2 regions of the Paenarthrobacter sp. NPDC090520 genome follow, and region 2 is predicted to be linked to the other one. Evidence: predicted binding sites of a transcription regulator. Region 2 holds the regulator's gene; the other holds the start of a gene.

Region 1 (4,412 bases), on a different contig from region 2:
GAACGTGGTCCGGCCCTGGGTCTCCGCGCTGGGAATGGTGGTCTCCCATGTGCCAAGCAGGATGGTCAGTTGCTCCAAGGTGGGTTCCGGTTCGCGTGCCATGGCGTCCCTCTTTTCGTGGGTATGGACAGGTTCAGCGTAGGACGCGGGACCGGCACGGCATAGGGTCGAGGCATGAATCATCCTTCTCAGGTAGCTGTGCTCACGGGAGCAGGGAGGCGTCGTTCCATCGGCGCCGCGCTGGCCACGGGCCTTGCCCGCGATGGCTGGAACCTCGTCCTCAACCACTGGAAGCCCTACGACGACCGGCTCGGCCTCGAGGCGTCACCCGACGATGCCGCCGCCATTGCCGCCGAATGCCGCGAACTGGGTGCCGCCGTCGAACTCGTCCCGGGCGACCTCAGCGATCCCGCTGTTCCCGCGGCGCTGGTTGCCGCAGGGCAGGAATTGGGTCCGGTGACCGGCCTGGTGATGTCCCACTGCGAGTCGGTGGACAGCAGTATCCTCAGTACGTCCGTGGACAGCTGGGACCGTCACTTTGCCGTGAACGCCCGCGCGACGTGGCTGCTCATCAAGGCGCTCGCCGAGCAACTGCCCACGGTGTCCGACGGTGTTGCGGGTGCGCGGATTGTGGCGTTGACCAGCGACCACACCGTCAACAACCTGCCCTACGGCGCCAGCAAAGGCGCCCTGGACCGGATCGTGACGGCGGCCGCCGTGGAACTGGCGGACAGGGGAGTGCGCGCCAACGTGATCAACCCGGGACCGATCGATACCGGCTGGATGGACGACGCCGTTCGCGGCTGGGCGGTCGGGGCGACTCCTGCCGGACGCCTGGGCACACCCGCCGACACGGCCAACCTGGTGCGGTTCCTGTTCTCCGACGCCGGCTCATGGGTCAACGGCCAGATCCTGCACAGCAACGGTGGCTTCAACGTGGCCTGAATCCGTGACCATTCCGTTGATCCGGTGGCAGGATGGGCGCATGAGCCAAGTTACCTGTGACCTCACCGTGTCCCTTGACGGCTTTGTAGCCGGTCCCGACCAGTCCATGGAGCAACCCTTGGGTGCCGGTGGCGAGACGTTGCACCGCTGGCAGTTCCAGGAGCGCGATACCAATGCTGCGGAAGTGGCCGGGATCCTCGAAGCCGGCGCGTACATCATGGGCAGGAACATGTTCGCCGGTCCTGGCGAAGGGGTATGGCCGGCCGATTGGCGTGGCTGGTGGGGTGAGGAGCCGCCGTACCATGCTCCGGTCTTCGTGCTGACCTCCCACGCCCACGAGCCCTTGGTCATGGAGGGCGGCACGACCTTCCACTTCGTGAACGACCCCATCGAATCGGTGCTGGCCCGTGCCCGCGAGGCTGCGGGCGGGAAGAACGTGGCGATTGCCGGTGGAGCGTCGACGGCCCGGCAGTTCCTGGCGGCGGGCCTCATTGACGAGCTTCGGCTCCACGTCGCTCCGGTCATCCTTGGCGGCGGCGAGCGCCTGCTGGACGGCGTGGGCGAGCTGAAGCTTGAGCCCTTGGACGTGCGGGGGACCCGGCTGGTTTCGCACCTTCGCTACAAAGTGGGCTAGGGCTTTTCCTGGTTGGCTGCTTCCTCGATCCAGTCAACGGCCTCGTCGGGAAAGCAGGATCCCTCTGTTTGCCCAGCTGCCCACCAAGGATCCGCGGCGCCCGGACCACCCGCTGCTGCGATCTCAGCGACGATGTCCGGGCGAACGGCGTCACCGTTGTTGTTGATGAGCCAATCCTGTGTAGCGGCCGTTAGCTTCGGCCACCAGTGCTCAATGGCCTTCGGGGGAGTAGTCATGGTCGGGAGTCTCCCACGCCGGGGCTGCGTGGTCGATCCCTTGTACTGGGAAGGAAGTCAGCCTCGAGCCAGGCCGCTGATGATGGTGGCCACGGCAGCGAAGGCTGCCACGAAGGCCCAGTACTGCATGGGGAGGAAGAACAGGCTGTGCCGGTTGAAGAATCCCCGTCGCGCAGTCTCGGCTTCGTACTTCCACTGTTCTTCTGCTTGGGCATGCGCCTCTTCGATGGACCGCGGTGCGGCCAGGCCGGGGAATTGATACGCTCCCACCTCTACCATCCGGTTGAGCTCCTGGGCACGCAGATTAACGGCCTTCTCATAGGCCTCCTTGGGCATGGTCTGGTTGAACCATTTGCCCAGATACCAGATCCCCGCCGCTCCGGCAGCAAACCCCACCCCTACGGCAATCAAGTTGCCGTGCGAAAGGCTGCCGGCCAAACCGCCACATACTGCAAACACCAGAATCACCAGGATTCCCCAACCTCTCCAAATAATCACTTCATTAGCGTAATTTATGGGGAGGGATGCGCTGGCCAGTCCCGCACGCCAACTCGCGGGAGAACGGCGAATCCGCCGCAAGCTTCCCAGCGCCCAGGCAGCGTTGCCCCGACCCCGGCGAGCCCGCCCGAAGGCCACAATGTCTGCCACCCGATGTACACTCAGTTATCGAACATATATTCGAATAAAGGTGTGTTGTGGGCGTGATAGTCGGCCCCCGTGTGCTAGATGCGGGCTTCTCTCTTTTGTCGGTCCTGTTGGCTCCGGTCCCGGTGGCAGCTGGGTTTCCGTCGCCCGCGCAGGACTACTTCGACGGCCGGATAGACCTCAATGAGCACCTCATCAAGGACGTCACCAGCACCTTCGTGGTGCGCGTGACCGGCCAATCCATGGAGGGTGCGGGAATCAGCGATGGCGACGAGTTGATCGTCAACCGCGCGCTGGAACCCAAGGACGGCTCCGTCGTCGTCGCTGTCCTTGATGGCGAGTTGACCATCAAGAGGCTGCGCGTCACGAAGTCCGGGGTGGTGCTCCAGGCTGATAACCCGAAGTTTCCGGACATCCGGGTGGGAGCGTTGTCGGAATTGACCATTTGGGGCGTGGCCACCACGTGCCTGCATCACATTTGAGGAGGCCGGGCTGTTGAGCGCCGGAGCACCAGTTGCGGCATGAACTTCCGGTCCGCGGGAGGTCCGTCCGGGTTGGCGAGGCGCTCCAGGGCAACCTCCCCGGCTGCCTCCCCGAGCTGTACCGCGTGCAGGTCCACCGAGGTGAGGTCGATTCCGTGCAGCCGCGCGGTGCGGGAGTTGTCGTAGCCGATCAGCGAGAGGTCCCCGGGAATGGAGATACCCCTGGCGTAGGCGGCTTCCCGTGCGCCGAGGGCCAGTTGGTCGTTGTGGCAAAAAAGAGCCGTCGGCCGGTCTGCTTGGTCCAGGATCCGGGCCGCGGCGCGTTCTCCGGAGTCCTGGGTGAAGTCGTCCGCGCATACCGTCTGCGGGACCAGGCCGGCGTCCCTCATGGTTTGCTCATAAGCGCGTCGACGCACCAGATGGCCGTCGTAGGCAAGTCCTGCCAGGTGGGTGATCCGCGTGTGCCCAAGTCCCAGGAGGTGCTCGGTGGCCACGCGGGCGCCGTACGCATCGTCCGAATAGACGCTGTCCACGCCCTCCACCGGTCGCGTCACACTCACCAGCGATACGCTTCGCGCCATCTCGTGGACGTCATGGTCCGGGTCCAGGAGGGTCGCGGCGATGATGATTCCCACCCGGGCCTCGATCAGCGACTCCAGCGCCCCGCGGTCCTCGCCGTCGGCAGATCGCGAAACGCTCAGGATCAACCTGTTGTGTTGCTGTGCCAAGGCTGTCCGGACTCCGCTGAGGATATCGGCGTAGATCTCGTTGCGGATGTCCATGAGGTAAAGCCCGACGGCGGAACGGTGCTTGCGTGCCAGATCGGCGGCTACGGCATTGGGCCGGTAACCAAGACGCCTCGCGGCTTCGAAGATCGCTTCCTTGGTTTCGCCGCTGACCCCGGGCGCTCCGCGGAAGGCGAAGGAGACGAGGGTGCGAGACACGCCGACTTCACGTGCAACGTCACTCTGCGTCGCAGCCCGGCGCTGCTGGTTCTCGGATGCCATGGGGATCATCCTGCCATGAAGACAAAACCGAACAATTAAGGTCATTTGTTAGTTTGACCTTACATTTAAGTCTTTCGCGCGTTAGTCTTGTGTCAGAGCGGGAGAGTATGACCCGCAACACACTGACAAAGGAGTCCTGATGTCTGCTACGCAAACTCAACGGGAGAGTGCCCATAACGCGGCCCTGCCCCCGTTGACCAACGGCCCGCACCGCAAGCGGTTGGGCCTGGTAGCTCTGGTCGCCACGTTCGGCGGCCTCCTCTTTGGTTACGACACGGGTGTGATCAACGGGGCACTCCGGCCAATGACGGTCGATCTCGCCCTGACGCCCCTGACGGAAGGAATCGTCACCAGTTCCCTGCTGTTCGGCGCCGCAGCCGGCGCTGTGGCCGGAGGAAGGCTTTCCGACGGGTGGGGGCGGCGGAAGACCATCATCCTCCTGGCAACGCTGTTCTTCGTCGGA
Region 2 (4,412 bases):
CATGGTGCGGGAAACAATGAGCCGTTCGCGGCCCGGCAGCAAGGTCAGGGCACTGGGAGTGTTGTCGTGGGCGAATTCGTGGTAAGCCTCGTCCACGATCACGATCGCCTGGCTGGCCTCTCCTGCTTCATAGACAGCCTCCACGACGTCCAACCCAAGACCCGTTCCGGTGGGGTTGTTGGGCGAGCACAGGAAGACGATATTTGCGCCCGCCTCAGCCACCTGCGCAGCGGCGGACGCGGCATCCAAACTGAAATCCCCGCCACGAACACCACGGACGTACTCAGTGTCCGTGCCGCTGGCCAGGAGGGGGTACATGGAATACGTGGGAGGGAACCCAAGGGCCTTACGGCCGGGACCACCGAAAGCCTGGAGGATCTGCTGGAGAACCTCGTTGGATCCGTTGGCAGCCCAGATGTTCGCAGGACTGAGGCCGTGGCCCAGGAATTCCGCCAACGCCTCCCGCAATTCAGTGAACTCGCGGTCGGGGTAACGGTTCAGTCCGGTGGCCGCTGCGGCCACGGCTTCGGTGATCGCGGCCTGGACATCGGCGGGCACGCCATGGGTGTTCTCGTTGACGTTGAGCAGAATCGGAACGTCAAGCTGCGGTGCGCCGTAGGGGCTTAGTCCACGCAGGTTGGTCCGGAGGGGAAGTCGGTCGAGTCGCTCAAGCTGGTCAGTCACCCCACCAGTTTAAGGTGCGCCGGTGAGTGCCCTGTAACTGTGACGCCGGAGAGGATTCGCGCCACCGTCCGGATGGACTACTTGGCAGGAACAAACAATTGCTGACCGGGGGTGATGCGTCCGCCGCGGAGATCATTCAGCTGGATGATCTCCGTGATGACGTCCCGCGGGTCACGCTCGGGTGCGGCAGATCCTGCAATGCCCCACAGGGACTGACCGGGCTGCACGGTGACACTGACGGCGACTGGCGGTTGCAGTTGCGACGGGGAATCCGAGGCCTTGGCCGGCGAGTTCAGGAAGCCCGCAAACGTGAGCAGCGCGGCCACGAGCAACATGGCCGGGATGCCAAAGAAAACGATCCGCCCGCGCCGGGTGAGCCGGATGCGGGTGGGTACCGGCGCGTTGCGGAACTCGTGGAACGTTGTGACTGCGGACATGAGCTGAGCCCTTCTGAGCGATTGCCTGGTCCCGGGGAACCGGGACCCTGCTGCCAATACCTTGTGTTCGTTGGTCTCGCCGCGATATTCGAACACTTCCTTCGAACATCCCGGCTTCGATCCGGATTACTAGAACACATATTCGAACCTTGCTATGACATTTTTAGCACTTATCAACGAACGGTGTCGAGACTCGCTAGAACAAATGTTTGATAAACGCTGGTGCCTGGCCTACGTTTGAGGGAAGAAACAGGCACAAAAGCAGTGCATCAGGAGGGTCCGACATTTTTGACCCACATCCCGGCAGCACTCAGAACGCCGCCGGGCGGAACGGAAGGGCAATGGCGAACATGGCAGCGAAGGCCACAGGCGGCGGGGCACCCCTGCGGAGCCAACAGCCCACCAAAAGTCCCAAAAGCCTGACTGTCCGGCAGAAGAAGATCCTCGAGACCATCCAGCGCTCCGTCAATGACAACGGCTACCCGCCCAGCATGCGCGAAATCGGGGATACGGTCGGATTGGCCAGCCTCTCGAGCGTCACCCACCAGTTGTCCCAGCTGGAAAAACTCGGCTACCTCAGGAGGGACCCCAAGCGTCCTCGCGCCATGGAAGTCCTCATGCCACTGACCCTTGACGGTGGTGCCACCATCCCGGGAGTGGAAGCCCCCGCAACGTTGCGCAGTACCGGTGGCCTCGCCGTCACCGAGCTGGCAAGTGCCAGCGACACCGCGATGGTTCCCCTGGTGGGCCGCATCGCTGCCGGTGGCCCGATCCTGGCCGACCAGACCGTGGAGGACGTCCTGCCCCTCCCGCGGCAATTGGTGGGCCATGGCGAACTCTTCATGCTGAAGGTCGCCGGTGATTCCATGATCGATGCCGCCATCTGCGATGGCGACTGGGTTGTTGTCCGCCGGCAGAACGACGCCATCAACGGCGATATCGTGGCAGCCCTCCTGGACGACGAGGCCACGGTCAAAACATTCCGGCAGCGCGACGGCCACACCTGGCTCCTCCCCCAGAACACCCAGTACGAGCCCATCCTTGGCGATCAGGCCACCATCATGGGCAAAGTCGTGTCGGTGTTGCGCTCCCTTTAAGGGCCAGCCTCCAGAAAGTCTGTTCGAAGACCCGCGTCGGCACACACTGCTTCAGGGGAGCCCGCGCCAGCGGTGGCGGGCACCCCTGAGGAATCGTCTTATCGCCCGCTCCGGGCCAGCCTTTGCAAGGCGCCCTGGACGGTCTTCCGGTCGGTCGTGGCCCAGAAGGGCGGCAAGGCAGCCCGCAGGAAGCCGCCGTACCTTTCGGTGGAAAGCCTCGAGTCGAGTATCGCCACCACGCCCTTGTCTCCCGTAGACCGGATCAACCGGCCTGCTCCCTGCGCCAGGCGGATTGCGGCATGGGTCGCCGAGACGGCCATGAACCCGTTTCCACCGGACTGAGCCACAGCACGCGACCTTGCCGTCATCAAGGGATCATCGGGCCGTGGGAAGGGGATCCTGTCAATGACCACCAGGCGGCACGAGCCGCCCGGCACGTCCACCCCCTGCCACAGCGACATGGTGCCGAAAAGGCACGTATCGGGTTCGTCGGCGAACTGTTTCACCAGCGCTGCCATGGTGGATTCTCCTTGGCACAGGATGTCCACATCGAGCCGCAGCCGCATGGCATCCGCGGCCTCCTCGGCTGCCCGCCGGGAGGAAAACAGGCACAACGCTCCGCCGCCGGAGGCACGGATGAGGTCCTCAAGCTCGTCGAGGGCTTCGGGCGAGGTGCCGCGTCCGGGCTTGGGCAAGTGCTTGGCCACGTAGAGGACGCCCTGCTTCGGATAGTCAAAGGGCGATCCCACATCCAAGCCTGTCCAGCTGGGAGCTCCGTCCCCCAGCAGGCCCAGCCCGCCCGCGGCCGGCTCGAACGCCGACCCGATGGCCAGCGTGGCGGACGTCAGAACCACCGTGTGGCCCGCAAACAGCCCTTCCCGGAGGCGTCCGGCCACGCTCAGGGGAGCAATATTAATGAGTGCGGGAGCTGTTTCGTCAGGCGGCGAGTAGCCCTGCTGGGGATCGAAAGTGCTGTTCCTGGAGAACCACACCACTTCACGATTTTCCTTCGCGGCCAGCAACCGCTCCGATAGCTCCAGAATGAGCATGAGCCGCGAACGGGCCAACTGGCGTCCACCGTCCACGGCGTTCGACGAATCCGTTTTCGAATCGGACAGGGCGGCCCTGGTGGCGTCCCGGAGCTGGTCCAGGCAATCAAGTTGTTCGTCATTGAGGCCGTTGGGCACCAAGCCGCTTGGAACACCAACCAGGGCCATGTCCAACCTGTCCGCGGCCGCGTTCAGGGCATCGACGGTGATGGCCGTGTGCTTGCGTGCGCTTGAGGCCGCAGCATGGATCATGGCCACGGACAACTGGCCGGACACGGCTCCCGTGACCCGGTCCTGGAGTTCGTGGGCTTCGTCCACCACCACAACGTCATACTCCGGAAGGACTGCCAGTCCCTCAAAGGCGCTCACGGCGAGCATCGCGTGGTTGGTGACCACCACGTCGGCTTCCGCCGCCCGGGCGCGTGCCTGCTCGCTGAAGCACTCCTCCGCCAAGGGACACTTCTGCGCCCCCAGGCATTCCATCGAGGTAACTGAAACCTGGCGCCATGCACGGTCTGTCACACCCGGCATCAGTTCGTCGCGGTCGCCCGTGGCGGTCTTCTCCGCCCACTCGCGCAGCCGCACCACTTCCTTGCCCAGTTGCGACGACGGCCCGCCCAGCGATGCGGCGAAGTGCGGCACGCTGGTGTCCTCTCCAAGGGAGAAAAGCTGTCCCTCGGAGGGTTCTTCGCTGGGAAACCCGCCCTCGAGCTTTTGCAGGCACACGTAATTGGCCCGGCCCTTGACGAGCGCCACATTCACTGGCCGTTCCAAGGCCGGGTTGATGGTCTCCAGCAGGCGGGGAAGGTCCCTCCCCACGATCTGCGTCTGGAGGGCCAGGGTGGCGGTGGACACCAGCGTGGGCTTGTTGCTGTCCATGGAATGGGCGATCAACGGGATCAGGTAAGCCAACGACTTACCCGTTCCCGTTCCCGCCTGGACCAGCAGGTGTTCCCCGGACTCGATGGCCCGGGCAACGTGCTTGGCCATTTCATGCTGGCCAGTGCGGCTTTGGCCGCTCATGCCTGCAACAGCCTTGTCCAACAGCTCGAGGGTGAACTTCTCCCCCACCGACGCAGCGGGTTCCGCCGCCACCTTCTCAACCATTGCTGACGAACGACTCCAGCTCGGCGGCCAGGCCCTCG

The links. Region 2 encodes LexA, which represses DNA repair genes until DNA is damaged. Its sites were predicted from a motif close to TCGAACANNTGTTCGA; they were not measured.
Region 1: the regulator LexA is predicted to act here: its motif matches at 2,482-2,497, upstream of ACIQTZ_RS09565 (LexA family protein).

What each region holds. Positions count from the first base shown of each region.
Region 1 is NZ_JBIVXM010000006.1:96,606-101,017, forward strand. It holds gene ACIQTZ_RS09540 (hypothetical protein) at 1-102, opposite strand, end outside; gene ACIQTZ_RS09545 (SDR family oxidoreductase) at 175-945, shown strand; gene ACIQTZ_RS09550 (dihydrofolate reductase family protein) at 986-1,579, shown strand; gene ACIQTZ_RS09555 (hypothetical protein) at 1,576-1,815, opposite strand; gene ACIQTZ_RS09560 (hypothetical protein) at 1,873-2,313, opposite strand; gene ACIQTZ_RS09565 (LexA family protein) at 2,511-2,942, shown strand; gene ACIQTZ_RS09570 (LacI family DNA-binding transcriptional regulator) at 2,933-3,949, opposite strand; gene ACIQTZ_RS09575 (sugar porter family MFS transporter) at 4,089-4,412, shown strand, end outside.
Region 2 is NZ_JBIVXM010000015.1:78,482-82,893, reverse strand. It holds gene ACIQTZ_RS17315 (histidinol-phosphate transaminase) at 1-684, opposite strand, end outside; gene ACIQTZ_RS17310 (LysM peptidoglycan-binding domain-containing protein) at 762-1,121, opposite strand; gene lexA (transcriptional repressor LexA) at 1,472-2,218, shown strand; gene ACIQTZ_RS17300 (ATP-dependent DNA helicase) at 2,317-4,374, opposite strand; gene hflX (GTPase HflX) at 4,367-4,412, opposite strand, start outside.